Regions from separate parts of the Paenibacillus sp. FSL L8-0494 genome, predicted to be linked through region 2. Evidence: riboswitches for the same ligand, from Rfam matches in the RefSeq annotation. Region 2 holds a riboswitch; the other holds the start of a gene.
The links. Region 2 has a riboswitch for cyclic di-AMP ahead of NYE35_RS00190 (3D domain-containing protein). Riboswitches for the same ligand answer to the same signal wherever they lie in the genome.
Positions count from the first base shown of each region.

Region 1: another riboswitch for cyclic di-AMP. It lies ahead of NYE35_RS11310 (KamA family radical SAM protein); the one in region 2 lies ahead of NYE35_RS00190 (3D domain-containing protein).

Region 1 covers NZ_JBBOPQ010000001.1:2,541,205-2,547,547, forward strand. Annotated here, with positions in the region: gene NYE35_RS11290 (hypothetical protein) at 384-524, shown strand; gene NYE35_RS11295 (YdeI/OmpD-associated family protein) at 1,207-1,776, opposite strand; gene NYE35_RS11300 (DinB family protein) at 1,833-2,348, opposite strand; gene NYE35_RS11305 (helix-turn-helix transcriptional regulator) at 2,431-3,342, opposite strand; gene NYE35_RS11310 (KamA family radical SAM protein) at 3,485-4,657, opposite strand; cyclic di-AMP (ydaO/yuaA leader) riboswitch at 4,790-4,933, opposite strand; gene NYE35_RS11315 (helix-turn-helix domain-containing protein) at 4,982-6,343, opposite strand, start outside.
Region 2 covers NZ_JBBOPQ010000001.1:39,183-45,525, reverse strand. Annotated here, with positions in the region: gene rsmA (16S rRNA (adenine(1518)-N(6)/adenine(1519)-N(6))-dimethyltransferase RsmA) at 145-1,029, opposite strand; gene rnmV (ribonuclease M5) at 1,026-1,577, opposite strand; gene NYE35_RS00190 (3D domain-containing protein) at 1,753-2,919, opposite strand; cyclic di-AMP (ydaO/yuaA leader) riboswitch at 3,205-3,434, opposite strand; gene NYE35_RS00185 (TatD family hydrolase) at 3,633-4,403, opposite strand; gene NYE35_RS00180 (HD domain-containing protein) at 4,455-5,738, opposite strand; gene NYE35_RS00175 (AbrB/MazE/SpoVT family DNA-binding domain-containing protein) at 6,034-6,288, shown strand.

The DNA of each region.
Region 1 (6,343 bases), 2.5 Mb from region 2:
CACGCGTACTTAACACTTTCGGAATAACAGATGAATTTACACGTACGTAGCACATTAGGATTAACAGATGAATTTACACGTATGTAGCACTATAGGATTAGCAGATGATCATGAGTCGATGGTGTTTGATCCGCAGATGATTAGGATACGGTAGCATCAGACAGCGAAAGACTATGCTTCGGCGTATCGGACTCAGCGGACCTTAAATGCAGGAAAATCCGCCATTTGGAGTATTATCGGACCGCATAGCTCCTATTGGCGAAAAAAACGCCTTATAAGAGCCTGTTTCTAAGAAATAGCTGCACTGGAGTCCGATGGATTGCTGAAAAGGCGATAAATTAGTAAATAGCATCATTGGAGTCCGAAAGCCTCAGCAGGAGATCATGGTGTCAGCAGCAGTAGCAGTAGCAGTAGCAGTAGCAATAGCAGTTGACCCAGCGAATGACTATGCTTCGGCGGTATCGGACTCAGTAGACCTTAAATGCAGGAAAATCCGCCATTTGGAGTATTATCGGACCGCATAGCCCCTATTGGCGAAAAAAACGCCTTATAAGAGCCTGTTTCTAAGAAATAGCTGCACTGGAGTCCGATGGATTGCTGAAAAGGCGATAAATTAGTAAATAGCATCATTGGAGTCCGAAAGCCTCAGCAGGAGATCATGGTGTCAGCAGCAGTAGCAGTAACAGTAACAATAACAATAACGGTAACAGTAGAGCCAGCAAATGATCATGCTTCGCGGTATCGGACTCAGCGGACCTTAAATGCAGGAAAATCCGCCATTTGGAGTATTATCGGACCGCATAGCCCCTATTGGCGAAAAAAACGCCTTATAAGAGCCAGTTTCTAAGGAATAGCTGCGCTGGAGTCCGATGAGTTGCTGAAAAGGCGATAAATTAGTAAATAGCGTCATTGGGGTCCGGAAGCCTCAGCAGGAGATCATGGTATCGGCAGCAGTAGCAGTAGACCCAGCAAATGACCATGCTTCGGCGGTATCGGACTCAGCGGACCTTAAATGCAGGAAAATCCGCCATTTGGAGTATTATCGGACCGCATAGCCCCTATTGGCGAAAAAAAACGCCTTATAAGAGCCTGTTTCTAAGGAATAGCTGCACTGGAGTCCGATGGATTGCTGAAGAGGCGATAAATTAGTAAATAGCGTCATTGGAGTCCGAAAGCCTCAGCAGGAGATCATGCATCTAGCGCAGCTTAATAATCGAGCAGACGTCCATTATCATGCCATTGCCCGTACATTTTATTTTCTTTAGTGTTTGTTATGAATTTGTCTAATTTACTCTTAAATAAATCTGGCTGATGTTTATTGCTTTGGATCGTGTCGATCCGAACTCTTTTATAAAGGGGGGGAAAGGCCCGGAAATTCTCATATACTTGCCTGTCCTCTTTTAGCCTTTGCTCTATAATCTTATCTACTATAAAAGAATCAGGGTTCATATCAGGAAGTATCCGTTTTCCTTCAGCACTCATTAACCCCAGCTTTTCGAGGCGGCGGACCCGTTCTTTGTTCAATTCAGTCCAAGAGCTTTTTTTACTTCGGGGAGAGAGTCTTTGCGCCAGCTCTGTTTCCGAAATTTTCTTTTTCACTCCATCGATCCATCCAAAACACAAACATTCCTCAACTACGTCCAAATATAGCAACGTTTCTGGGTTTGGCGTCATACTAACGAGTACCCAACAAGATTTTTCAGTCTTACAATTCTCCTGCAGCCAAACTCTTAAATCTTCTCTCGTTTTTACTGTAATTAGATTTTCAATCTCCATAATTAAAATACAATTTCCTTTCTAGGTATGGAGTGGGGCAGATTGCCCATTAGTGTTTAAACAGCTTCCGCTGTTACCTGATACCAAAAAAGAGAATAGTCATTCATGGTGGAAGCGTGGCCTAACTGCCGTAACATAGTAGAGATATTGCCTCTATGATAAGTCCCGTGATTGACGACTTGCAACACAATTTCTGATAGGCGTGTTTGGCGGATTCCGGCGAATGGATTGTCAAGCAGAATGGTTTGCTCCAAATCGGATTGGTGGTGTAACCATTCTTTGTATTGTTCCGATAGCTGTGCAAAGATATTTACGTACTCATCCACAGAATCTAGAATGCTCAAATTTAGCGGGATACTTTGTTGAAAAGCCTCAGGCATGGCAGTGCCCGTTAAAACAAGATACCAGATCGTATCAACCGCATAGATATGGCTAAGGGCATGAGCGATGGTGGGAAATGAGCTGTTCACTTCTTGACTTAGCACAGAAGCCGGGAGTTCCTTGATTCTCCCCAGGATAGTTTGGTTTGCCCATGTGTGGTATTTAAACATTTCTACTGGATAATTTGTCATTCGTATTGTCTCCTTTTGAATTGTCATGGATTTGTTTTTGTTACTGTTGTTAATATAAAAGAAGAAGTATGACATCAGACTGTCATACTTCTTCATAAAGTTTGAGTGTGTTTTGAAGCTGCTCTTTTAAAATACCTCGCAATGCAGGGGGTTCGAGGACTTCGGCCCCGCTGCCGAAACTCAGCAGAATGGACCAAAGCCAACGAGCTTCCAATGGCTTATACACAGGAATTCGCATCGTCATGCTTTTATCAGAATGAAATTCCTTGTCGACTTGATGAAACTGATCCAAAGCTTCTGCCAAAGCCTCAGGGCCCACCCGGATTACTATTTCCTCCACCTGATCTACCCTGTTTGAACAGCCAGCCTCTTTGGGTACTTCATGTTGTGATTGAAAGGTATCCTGCGTCAGGAACAAATTCAGCATCCGGGAAAGACGAAACTCCCGATAATCCTGCCGTGCCCGGCAATAACCATAGATGTACCAGTTGCTATATTTAAAATGAAGCTTTACTGGTTCCATTTCACGGGTTGTACGTTCATTTTTTACACTGATGTAATCAAAACGGACAACATTTCGTTCCGCTATAGCCGCACGTAAAAGAGGAAGTGCGTCAGGATCCGTACGCCGGGTTTCAAGATCCACCGCGAGACTAGAAGTCTGTGGCTCCGTTCCTATCGTTTGCAGCCGTTCAATGGTTCCTTGCGTATGCTCATCTTCAAACACGGAAGAGAGACTGTTAAGTACAGTAATCAGAGAAGTGACATCATACGAACGGAGCAGGCTTTTATCCATTTTATATCCGTCCATAATGCCATATCCACCTTTAGTTCCCTGATATGATACGACCGGGATACCAGCGGCACAAATCACATCGATATCCCTATAGATCGTCCGCTGGGAAACCTGAAACTCTTCAGCCAGCTTGGAGGCAGATAAAACTTCGTGGTTCAATAGCTTGTAGATCATAGAAATCAATCTTTCCAATTTCATGTGTGCATTCCCACCCATTAGTCCATTTCGTGTTACAGCGTGATTATATCATAGATTTTTTCGGGCTAATTTTGGGAGGGAGGAGTTTTGTTGTTGGTGATGAAGAAATATCCTATGACAGAGTCTGACAGAGCCGATTAATTTATTTACAGATTAAATCCGCAGGCTCTGATAAATGATTAACAGAAATAATAGCATCGTTTTTTTTCACAGGTGGGGTCCAATATTGCTCATTCCCAGGCAGGTCATCGAACCATTCGGCGTCCTTTGGACAATCTAGAATCATGAATTTTCCGTATTCCTGATCTCTGGATTGATGGTATTTGAGATAGGCTTTCCCGTTATCAATGGCGAGAATTTCTATTTTTCCTGAGGTGTGGCTCATGGATAAGCGTACTCTTTTGCCAAGTCCTGAGGTTCTAGCTTTGGCTTCTTCTACAATTTGATAGACTTGCTCGAGCGGTAATACGAAATCCCGGTTTCCGGCAACGGGCCGGTTCACAAAGAAGTAGTAGGGTGTAACGCCAGCCCATGAAAGTCGGTCCAGTAGTTCCCCTAAAATAATGGGATCATCGTTGATGCCTTTGAGGATGGGAGTCTGATTTACGACAATTGCCCCTGCGTTGTGGAGAGCTTTAAATGCTTTTTTGGCTTCAGGTGTGATTTCACGAGGATGATTGATGTGCGCCATAACATAGATTCGTTTGTCTTCGGTAGAGTAAGTACGAATCAGCTCCAGCAGCTCTTCGTCTTCAGAGATCCGCATCGGATTAAATACGGGAATTTTGGAACCTAGTCTAATGATCTTAACATGCTCAATGCTTCTTAGATTTTCAATAATGGATCTTAGCTTCGGTGTGGAGAGAATTAAACTGTCCCCGCCCGTAAGAAGTACGTTGTTAATCTCCGGATTCTTTGCGATATACTCCAAGCCCGGAGAGACATCAGCCATCGCCTCTTTCACGTCATTTCGGAACAGACGCTTACGGAAACAGTAGCGGCAATAAGCCCCGCAGACCTCGGATACAATCAGTAGTGCAGTGGTTCTATACTTGTGCTGACAACCAGGTACCACATAATTCGTGTCCTCATCGGAGGCGTCCCAGCGCCCATACTCCAGCAGTTCACCTTCGTTAGGAATAACCAGCTTACGGATGGGATCATCTGGATCATCCCAGTTAATCAAAGACAGATAGTAGTCATTTACACGAAAAACAAATTTGTCTGTAATTTCTTTCAGATTCTCTTTTTCCAGCTCAGACAACATAGCTATTTTGTTAATATCCGTGAAGTACTTTACCTTTTGCACGTACATCTCTCCTTTGTCTCGTAGTGTGAGAAATGAGGGAGCCTTAGTGTCAAAGGCCAATCTACTGCCAGCAGGGTCCAAAAAAAGCACAAAAAGAGACCCTTAGCAAGGGTCTCTGGTTATGTAAATAACATGAAAAGCAGACCCATCCACTGCTGACGAGGTTAGCTGACGGACTCGGGTAAGATGGTACCCTACATTCTAATGCTCAATGATTCGCCCCAATTAACTGGTTCCCCCGCTTTTCAACTGTAAAAGTTGGAAATTAAGCGTAGATAAAGTATACCCTATCAAGTTTTGAAAAGTCAAAAGAGAATCCTAGATTCACCTTCAATTGCTAGCGCTACTTCCGCCGAGTAGTTTAGGCAACAGCGTTAGCAGTTTCTCCCGGGTTAACGCATCACTAGAGTTCCATTTGCTTCCGTCGAGCAGATAAACATGTCCCTGACGTACTGCCGGAAGAGTGTTCCAAAGTGAACTGTCTAGTAATCGTTCCATCGCAGCTCGCGAGTCTTTGCGTTCCGGAATGAACATGAAGATATGATCTCCGGCGTAGGCAGGCAGTCGTGTTGGATCAACTTCGGCGAACCCTAACTCTTCGTCCAATATGGCTTGGATCTCTTCGGTCGGTTGTAAACCACATGGGGCATAAAGCGCAGTGGAGAATCCGGACATTCCCATAGCATATAGATGATCTCCATGATCATAGACCAAAGCAGAGGCGGTTTCTCCAACTTGGAGAGTTGTCGAGTAAAGCTGCTGCCACATGGCAGCGTTTTTGATTGTGAATGACTCCAGCCATGCTTCGGCTTCGCGCTGTTTACCTAGCCAACTGCCTAATGTCCGCATTCGGTTGTCGAGAGGCGCAAATGAATCAAAGGTGAGTGTCGGAGCGATACCAGAAACTGCTCTGTAGGCTCTTTCATCACTATTTGCCAAAATGATCAAATCTGGGTTTAGGGAAGCGGTCAACTGCGGGTCCAGTGGAAACCCGACGTTGGCGAGCTTCTTAAGCCGATGTTTATAGACGCTGTTCCGGGCGAATGCTTCATCTCCACCGATAGGCTTTACACCTAACGCGAGAAGGTCGCCAAGTGTCTCGCCATGATAGACAATACGTTTCGCTCGTTCAGGAATTTCCACCTCATGACCCGTCCAATCCTTGACGGTAAGCTTACGACCTTGCTGATGTGCATATTGTCCGGGTGTAACTCCGGTTTTTTGCCGAAAGCGGCGGCTGAAATAATATTCATCCGAGAAGCCGACCAGTCTGGCGATTTCCCGCAGTGGTTCAGTCGATTCCTGCAGGAATCGTTTGGAATGATTAATACGCAGATCCGTCAGGTATTCAAGCGGCTTTTTACCCGTAAGCTGCTGAAAGATCGGTGTATATTGCCAGATTGATATTCCCGCCAATTCAGCTAACTGCTTCACGGTGATACTCTCTGTATAATGCTCCTGAATGAATGTTATGGTCTTTTCTACGGATTCCGTAGGACTTGGCAGGTGTTTGGAAGGGTAATTATGCTCAAAAAGTAACAGCAGCAATTCTTGGAATTTTAATTGTTGCTTGAATTGTTGTACATCATCGGTGTTATTCCTGTTCATGAGCAGGTCTTCGACTAGCCGGATTACCTTGGTGAACGGGTGCACAATTAACTCCCGCCTGCCGGAAAGCAGCTCTCCAGAATA
Region 2 (6,343 bases):
ATCGTATGGGCAAAGGCCTCAGTTGGTTCATAACTCGCCATATTTTTATAATATAAGAATGTATAATGCTCCACCAGAATAACATCCTTATATTTCTACGAGAAACGGTTGTCGTCCTTTAAGACAACAACCGTTTCTTATTGCTTATTCAATTCCAGCGGCTAGCAAAACACCGCTTAAGCGGGCGTATTCTTCAAGACTGAGTGTTTCTCCGCGACGGGTCGGTTCAATACCCGCTTCTGCGAGTAAAGCCTCCAGCTGCTCACGTCCTTGTTCAGGGAAGTAACGAGCCTTCAGATTGTTAGCAATCGTCTTGCGGCGCTGTGTGAAAGAAGCGTGAACCACTTCAAAGAAATGCTTCTCACTCTCCACCTTTACCGGAGGATGCTCTCTAACCTTCAGACGGATAACAGCAGACTCCACATTAGGTTGAGGGATGAATACCGTACGCGGCACGATACAGACGAGCTCAGGCTCGCTGTAGTACTGCACGGCAATGCTAAGACTTCCGTATTCCTTTCCACCTGGAGATGCAGCCATACGCTCCGCAACCTCCTTCTGAATCATTACAACGATGTTATCAAGGGGAAGCTTCTCTTCAAGCAGCTTCATCAGAATCGGAGTAGTCACATAATAAGGCAGGTTAGCAACCACACTGACCTTGTTCACAGTGGTGAAATCTTCCTTGAACATTTCCTGCAAGTTCACATTGAGGACATCATCGTTACGAACCTTAACATGGGGATAAGGGGAAAGTACGTCTTTTAATATTGGAATCAGTCTACGGTCAATCTCTACGGCAGTTACAGCACCGGCTGTTAGTGCCAGACGTTCCGTCAGCGCTCCAATTCCCGGCCCGATCTCCAGCGCCCCAGAATCGCTATCTAGTCCAGCAGCGTCTACAATCTTGTCCAAAATATTTTGATCAATCAAAAAATTCTGTCCCAGGCTTTTCTTAAACTTGAATCCATAACGTTGAATAATCTCTTTGGTCCGTTTTGGAGTCGAAATTTCCTCTCTACCACTCATGAAGTAATGCCTCCCTGATCAATTTGGGCGAGAGCCCCGGCAAATTCCTCCCGCGTAATCCCAAACATCGCCAGCCGCTTGTACAGCTGTTTGCCGTTACAATATCCGATTCCAAGCAAATTACCAAGCGCCATACGTCTTTCAGCAGCCCGAGGGTGTACAAGCATTCCAGCGGCCATAAGGTCATCAATACCAATCAAAGCAGGTGCTCCTTCAAAAGAGGTATGTACATTACGCAGCGCATGACGAATCGCCTCTGGCGATGCATTCTCTACACCGATATCCCCTTTTCGAGTTGCGTCCTTCTCCGGAATAAAAGCATGCTTGCAGCCCGGCACCTTCGCTGAAACGATTTTACGAATTCGCTCCCCGGCATGGTCCGGGTCCGTAAGAATAATAACCCCTCTGCGTTCCATAGCTAGCGCAATCTTCGCAATTACAGTCCGGTTTACAGCAGAGCCGCCTGTCTCAATCGTATCTGCTTCCACAGCACGCTTAATGGCTACGGTATCGCTTTTGCCTTCAACGACGATTAATTCCTTAATCATATTTCTTGACTCCTTCCAAAAAAAGCAAAAAGAAGAGGATTCGCTCCTCTTCTTTTGGTTAAAGAATGTATAAGTGATGAGCGGTTGCTCTGCGATCAACGAAATGATCATCCAGCGTTCCTTACGGTTATCATCACTATAGCTTATCAAAGGATTTTTTGCAAAAGCTTCAGTTCTAGTTAAGCTCTGGTTTCACAGGTCCAATCACATATACGGTACGTGATTTACGGCCGAAATTACGAGCATGGCTCAGGGAATCATAATAGACATCCACTTTATTGCCTTTAATGGCACCGCCAGTATCCTCTGCACGGCGGAATCCAAGCCCATCGATATAAACCCACCAGCCAATAGGAATTACATTCGGATCTACTGCAATTGTACGACCTTCCGTTACGCGTGTTCCGGAGGCAGTTTTAGTACCTATTCCTGGCTCTTCTGACGAATAAGCTGTCATGGAGACGTTCTTAATCATCTTCTTGTACTCAAAGTCTACGCCAGCCTTGCTTGTGACGTTCTTAGTCTTAGCGCTAACTTTAGTCGTTTTGGAGGTAGTGCTTGATTTGGAAGTTGTTGTAGCTTTAGCAACTACAGTAGGCTTAGGAAGTGCTTTAGTACCAACGGCAATGATCTTATCTTTTGTTACCGTTTGTACTTCCTTGCCGATCATGCGCATAGAGGCCAGTTCTCCGTCTTGATAGATCTTTTCAATATGCTGAACCATGACGCCTGGTTTGCCTGCCTGTGCCACTCTAACTGTTCCCACAGTAAGGGAGGGATCTGCTGTCTTAATAACACGGAAAGGTAAGTTAGTTGTTCGCTGTACCGTTTGCTTGTTGATACGAACGATCTTAATCTCCATGTCAGCAGAGATGGTGGTGTCTAACGAAGGAAAAATCTTATCATAGCCTTCTAGGTTGATACCCAGTTTGTCAATCGCCTGACCGATAGTGTCTTCGGTCGTATATAACGTTTTTGTTGCTCCGTCCGCAGTAAGGCTAAATTTCTGCGCACGATTGATAACGACACGGTCACCGTCTTTTATTTCATCACTCAGACCTAAAGATAATTCATCATGCGGCTGCAGCGAAATTTGCTCTTTCTCCAACACATCACCAAGAAGTGCTTCTCGCGTTTCAAGTGTCTGTGTTTGCCCGTCTATTACTAAAACAAATTGTTTGTTACTTTGACCGTGTACGTACAGCAGAATTAACAGCGCGATTGCGATTGAAATCACACCTGCAAGTAAAAGTACGCGAGTATTTACTTGCTCCCACCGTAATGCGAAAGACCTGCTGGATGACTGCGAATCATGGGATACCTCTGGTTGGAATAAGCCCATTCTCTCCATCCTCCTTACATAGCCTCGTCGTCAATTTGTATATCATGAGGACTGAATTTCTTTGACGAAACTATTTGAGATTGTCACAGGATACGCACGTATTAACTTAGCGTCTCCTGCTCATGGATCGCCTGCTCGGCACAGCTACTCCCACACCTGTTATATAACAGTATGCGGGCAACATTCAGTTTATTCAAAAATAAAGAAGCCTAAAAAGAGTTCTCTTGAGGACTCTTTCGTGGCTTCTCCGATGTCAGAATACGCGGGAATGTTTGTGCACGAGGTTGCCTCTCTTACTTGCGCTTACGGGGTTAGCTGTCGGGTTCGGACGAAAGAGAGACGCCCTATTTCAGGTCACCCGCTCACGGCGGTTGCCCTTAAATTCACCCCAAAGACCACGTGAAGAAATCAAATATTGTTCTGCGGCAATTCCTAGTCGTATTCAAGATACAGGCATGCGGCAGTTCAATATTGGTTCCCCCGTTCTCCATACGGAGACTCAGCGAGACGATCCATGAATCAATGGCTGTCACAATAACAACAGCTCACATCACTGAAAAGATGATATCCTGTTTTGATGCATGTTGTAAAGGACGATTCAACCACGTTTAAGCAAATATATGGTTAAAATATTGTAATAATCAGCCGTTTTTATATTAAAAAAGTTTAATATATCGGCTATTCTCTATTTTTCACCCGTTTTACTCCTGTTTTCAGACAATCCCAAATCGTTCCAGTGCGTTCGCATACGTAATTTTAGCCAATTCTTCCCATGTTAACCCTTTAATTTCAGCCGCAGCCTCTGCTACTAACTTCACATGAGCACTCTCATTTCGCTTGCCACGGAAGGGGTGTGGAGTCAAATATGGAGCGTCTGTTTCGATCAATAATCGGTCCAATGGCGTCTGTGCAAGCACCTCTTTAGGCACTCTGGCATTTTTGAACGTTATCGGTCCTCCAAATGACAAATGAAATCCAAGGTCTAGACACATTTTTGCTGTTTCCCAGCTGCCTGAGAACGAATGCATCACGCCACCAATTTCATTTGCTTTTTCCTCCCGTAAAATCCGTACAACATCTTCATGAGCATCACGGTCATGTATACAGATTGGCATTTTTAGTTCACGGGCTAGTCCGATTTGTTTGCGGAAGACCTCCTGCTGCACATCCTTGGGAGAGGTATCCCAATAATAATCCAATCCAATCTCTCCGATGGCCACCACTTTTTCATGGCTGCAAAGAGAGGCGATCCAATCGAGGTCCCCCTCTTTCATATCAATCGCATCCTGTGGATGCCAGCCCACCGCTGCATAAATATAATCATAAGATTCAGCCAGCTTCATCGTTGAAGGGATCGTTTCCCGATTAAATCCAATATTGATCATCTTGCTAACTCCGGCCTCTACTGCACGAGCAATAACTTCCTCGCGATCCTCGTCGAATTGAGGCGCATCTAGATGTGTATGTGTGTCGAACAGATACATTTTAAAGCTCACTCCTTGTTGTTTTTATCAATAGTTCCATAAATATTTGTATTATTTTGCAAAAATCTCTGCTACAGAAGAGGGCAAGCGTGTAAGGGCTTTTTTCAGCTTGTCCTGTGGGAAATATAGATGATATCTGCCACGATGAATTCCGCTTATTGAGCGCACAATATCCGATACCTCTGAAATTTCCCGCAATTGCTCATTCCGATCAAGCAGTAAAATTTGATTATTGTCGAAGGCTGCTCCTGGACGGAACACATCATAAGGCAAATCTGTCGGATAATCAATCTCTAGGTCATATTCTGGGTTAAGTCCCACTCCCGCAAAACTGCTGCGGATTTCCGTAATCATATCTGTATCCAAATTCTCGATCTCTACATATTTATACAGTTTACGATGAATAAAACGGGTACACAAGTCGCTTAATAACTCATCTTCTTCAAGTGTCCATTGCATAAAAGCAGTCTGTACCAGTGCCTCATCAAGCATTAAATATTGCTTCACTGTTACTTCTCCTCGAAAGAGATCTTCCAGCGGAGCGATCATAAAGCGAAATTTGTATCCCTCTTGGAACAATTCTTTAGCTCTACGGAAGATTTGACGCAAAATAATTTCAGAGCTGCGCGTCACCGGATGAAAATATACCTGCCAGTACATTTGATAACGTGACATTAAATAATCTTCAATGGCATGCATACCTGATTCTTTTACTACAATCCGCCCATTATAAGGACGAAGCATTCTCAAAATCCGATCAATGTCGATGGTTCCATAGTTTACACCTGTATAGTACGCATCACGCAGCAAATAATCCATACGATCAGCATCCAGCGGACTGGAAACCAAATTGACAACAATTTCATGCTCATAAGTCTTAGAGATAACTGAAGCTACTTTACGAGGAAAATCTTCCTCCACATCACGCAATATTTCGGTAATCTCCGTGTCCTCCAAAATAATCCGGCAGGTCCAATCCTCATGGTTCATTTCAAAAGCTTCTTCTATAGAATGGGAAAATGGGCCATGCCCTAAATCATGCAGCAAAGCCGCACACAAAGTAAGCAAACTTTCTTCCGGAATCCAATCCTTATACCCGCTGCGCTCAAATTGCGAAATGATTCTTCGTGTAATTTCATATACTCCTAAAGAATGAGAAAATCGACTATGCTCTGCACCATGAAAAGTGAGATATGAGGTACCTAACTGGCGAATCCGGCGTAAACGCTGAAATTCTTTTGTATTAATTAGTCGCCAAATAATCGTGTCCTGTACATGAATATAATTATGAACGGGATCCTTGAAAACCTTTTCTTCCGTGAGCGGCTGCTTCATGAGATCAACTCCTTCTAATAATTTAATATGATTTTAACTAATATCAGTATATAATAAGTAATTATGTCGTACTTTGTCGAAAAGTATCATTTTTGGTCTTGGTAAATCGACAAAATGCTTTCAGGGTAATTCTTAATTTTTATAGGGACATTCAAAGTTCTTATGGAAATTTTCTTATTCAGCCTATGAAAAAAGGTTGACTGATTTGGGAATCGTTGGTATTATAAGTATCATAAAACAGTGAACAATGTCGAATAATGACGTTTTTGGAACATTGAGAGGAGTAACGATTGTTATGATGAAATCAACAGGAATTGTAAGAAAAGTAGACGAACTTGGACGGGTTGTTATTCCTATTGAATTACGCCGTACACTTGGCATTGGCGAAAAGGACGCACTGGAAATTTACGTTGATGGCGAACGGATTATGCTTAAAAAGTATGAGCCTGCCTGCATTTTCTGTGGCAACGCTGAGAACGTAACTTACTTTAAAGGAAAAATAGTTTGTCATGAATGCATTTCTTCCATCCCTACCCCTGTGACAAACTAAATTAAATAGTATATAATAGAACTAATCAAATTGTTAATTCTAACCTTTTCATATC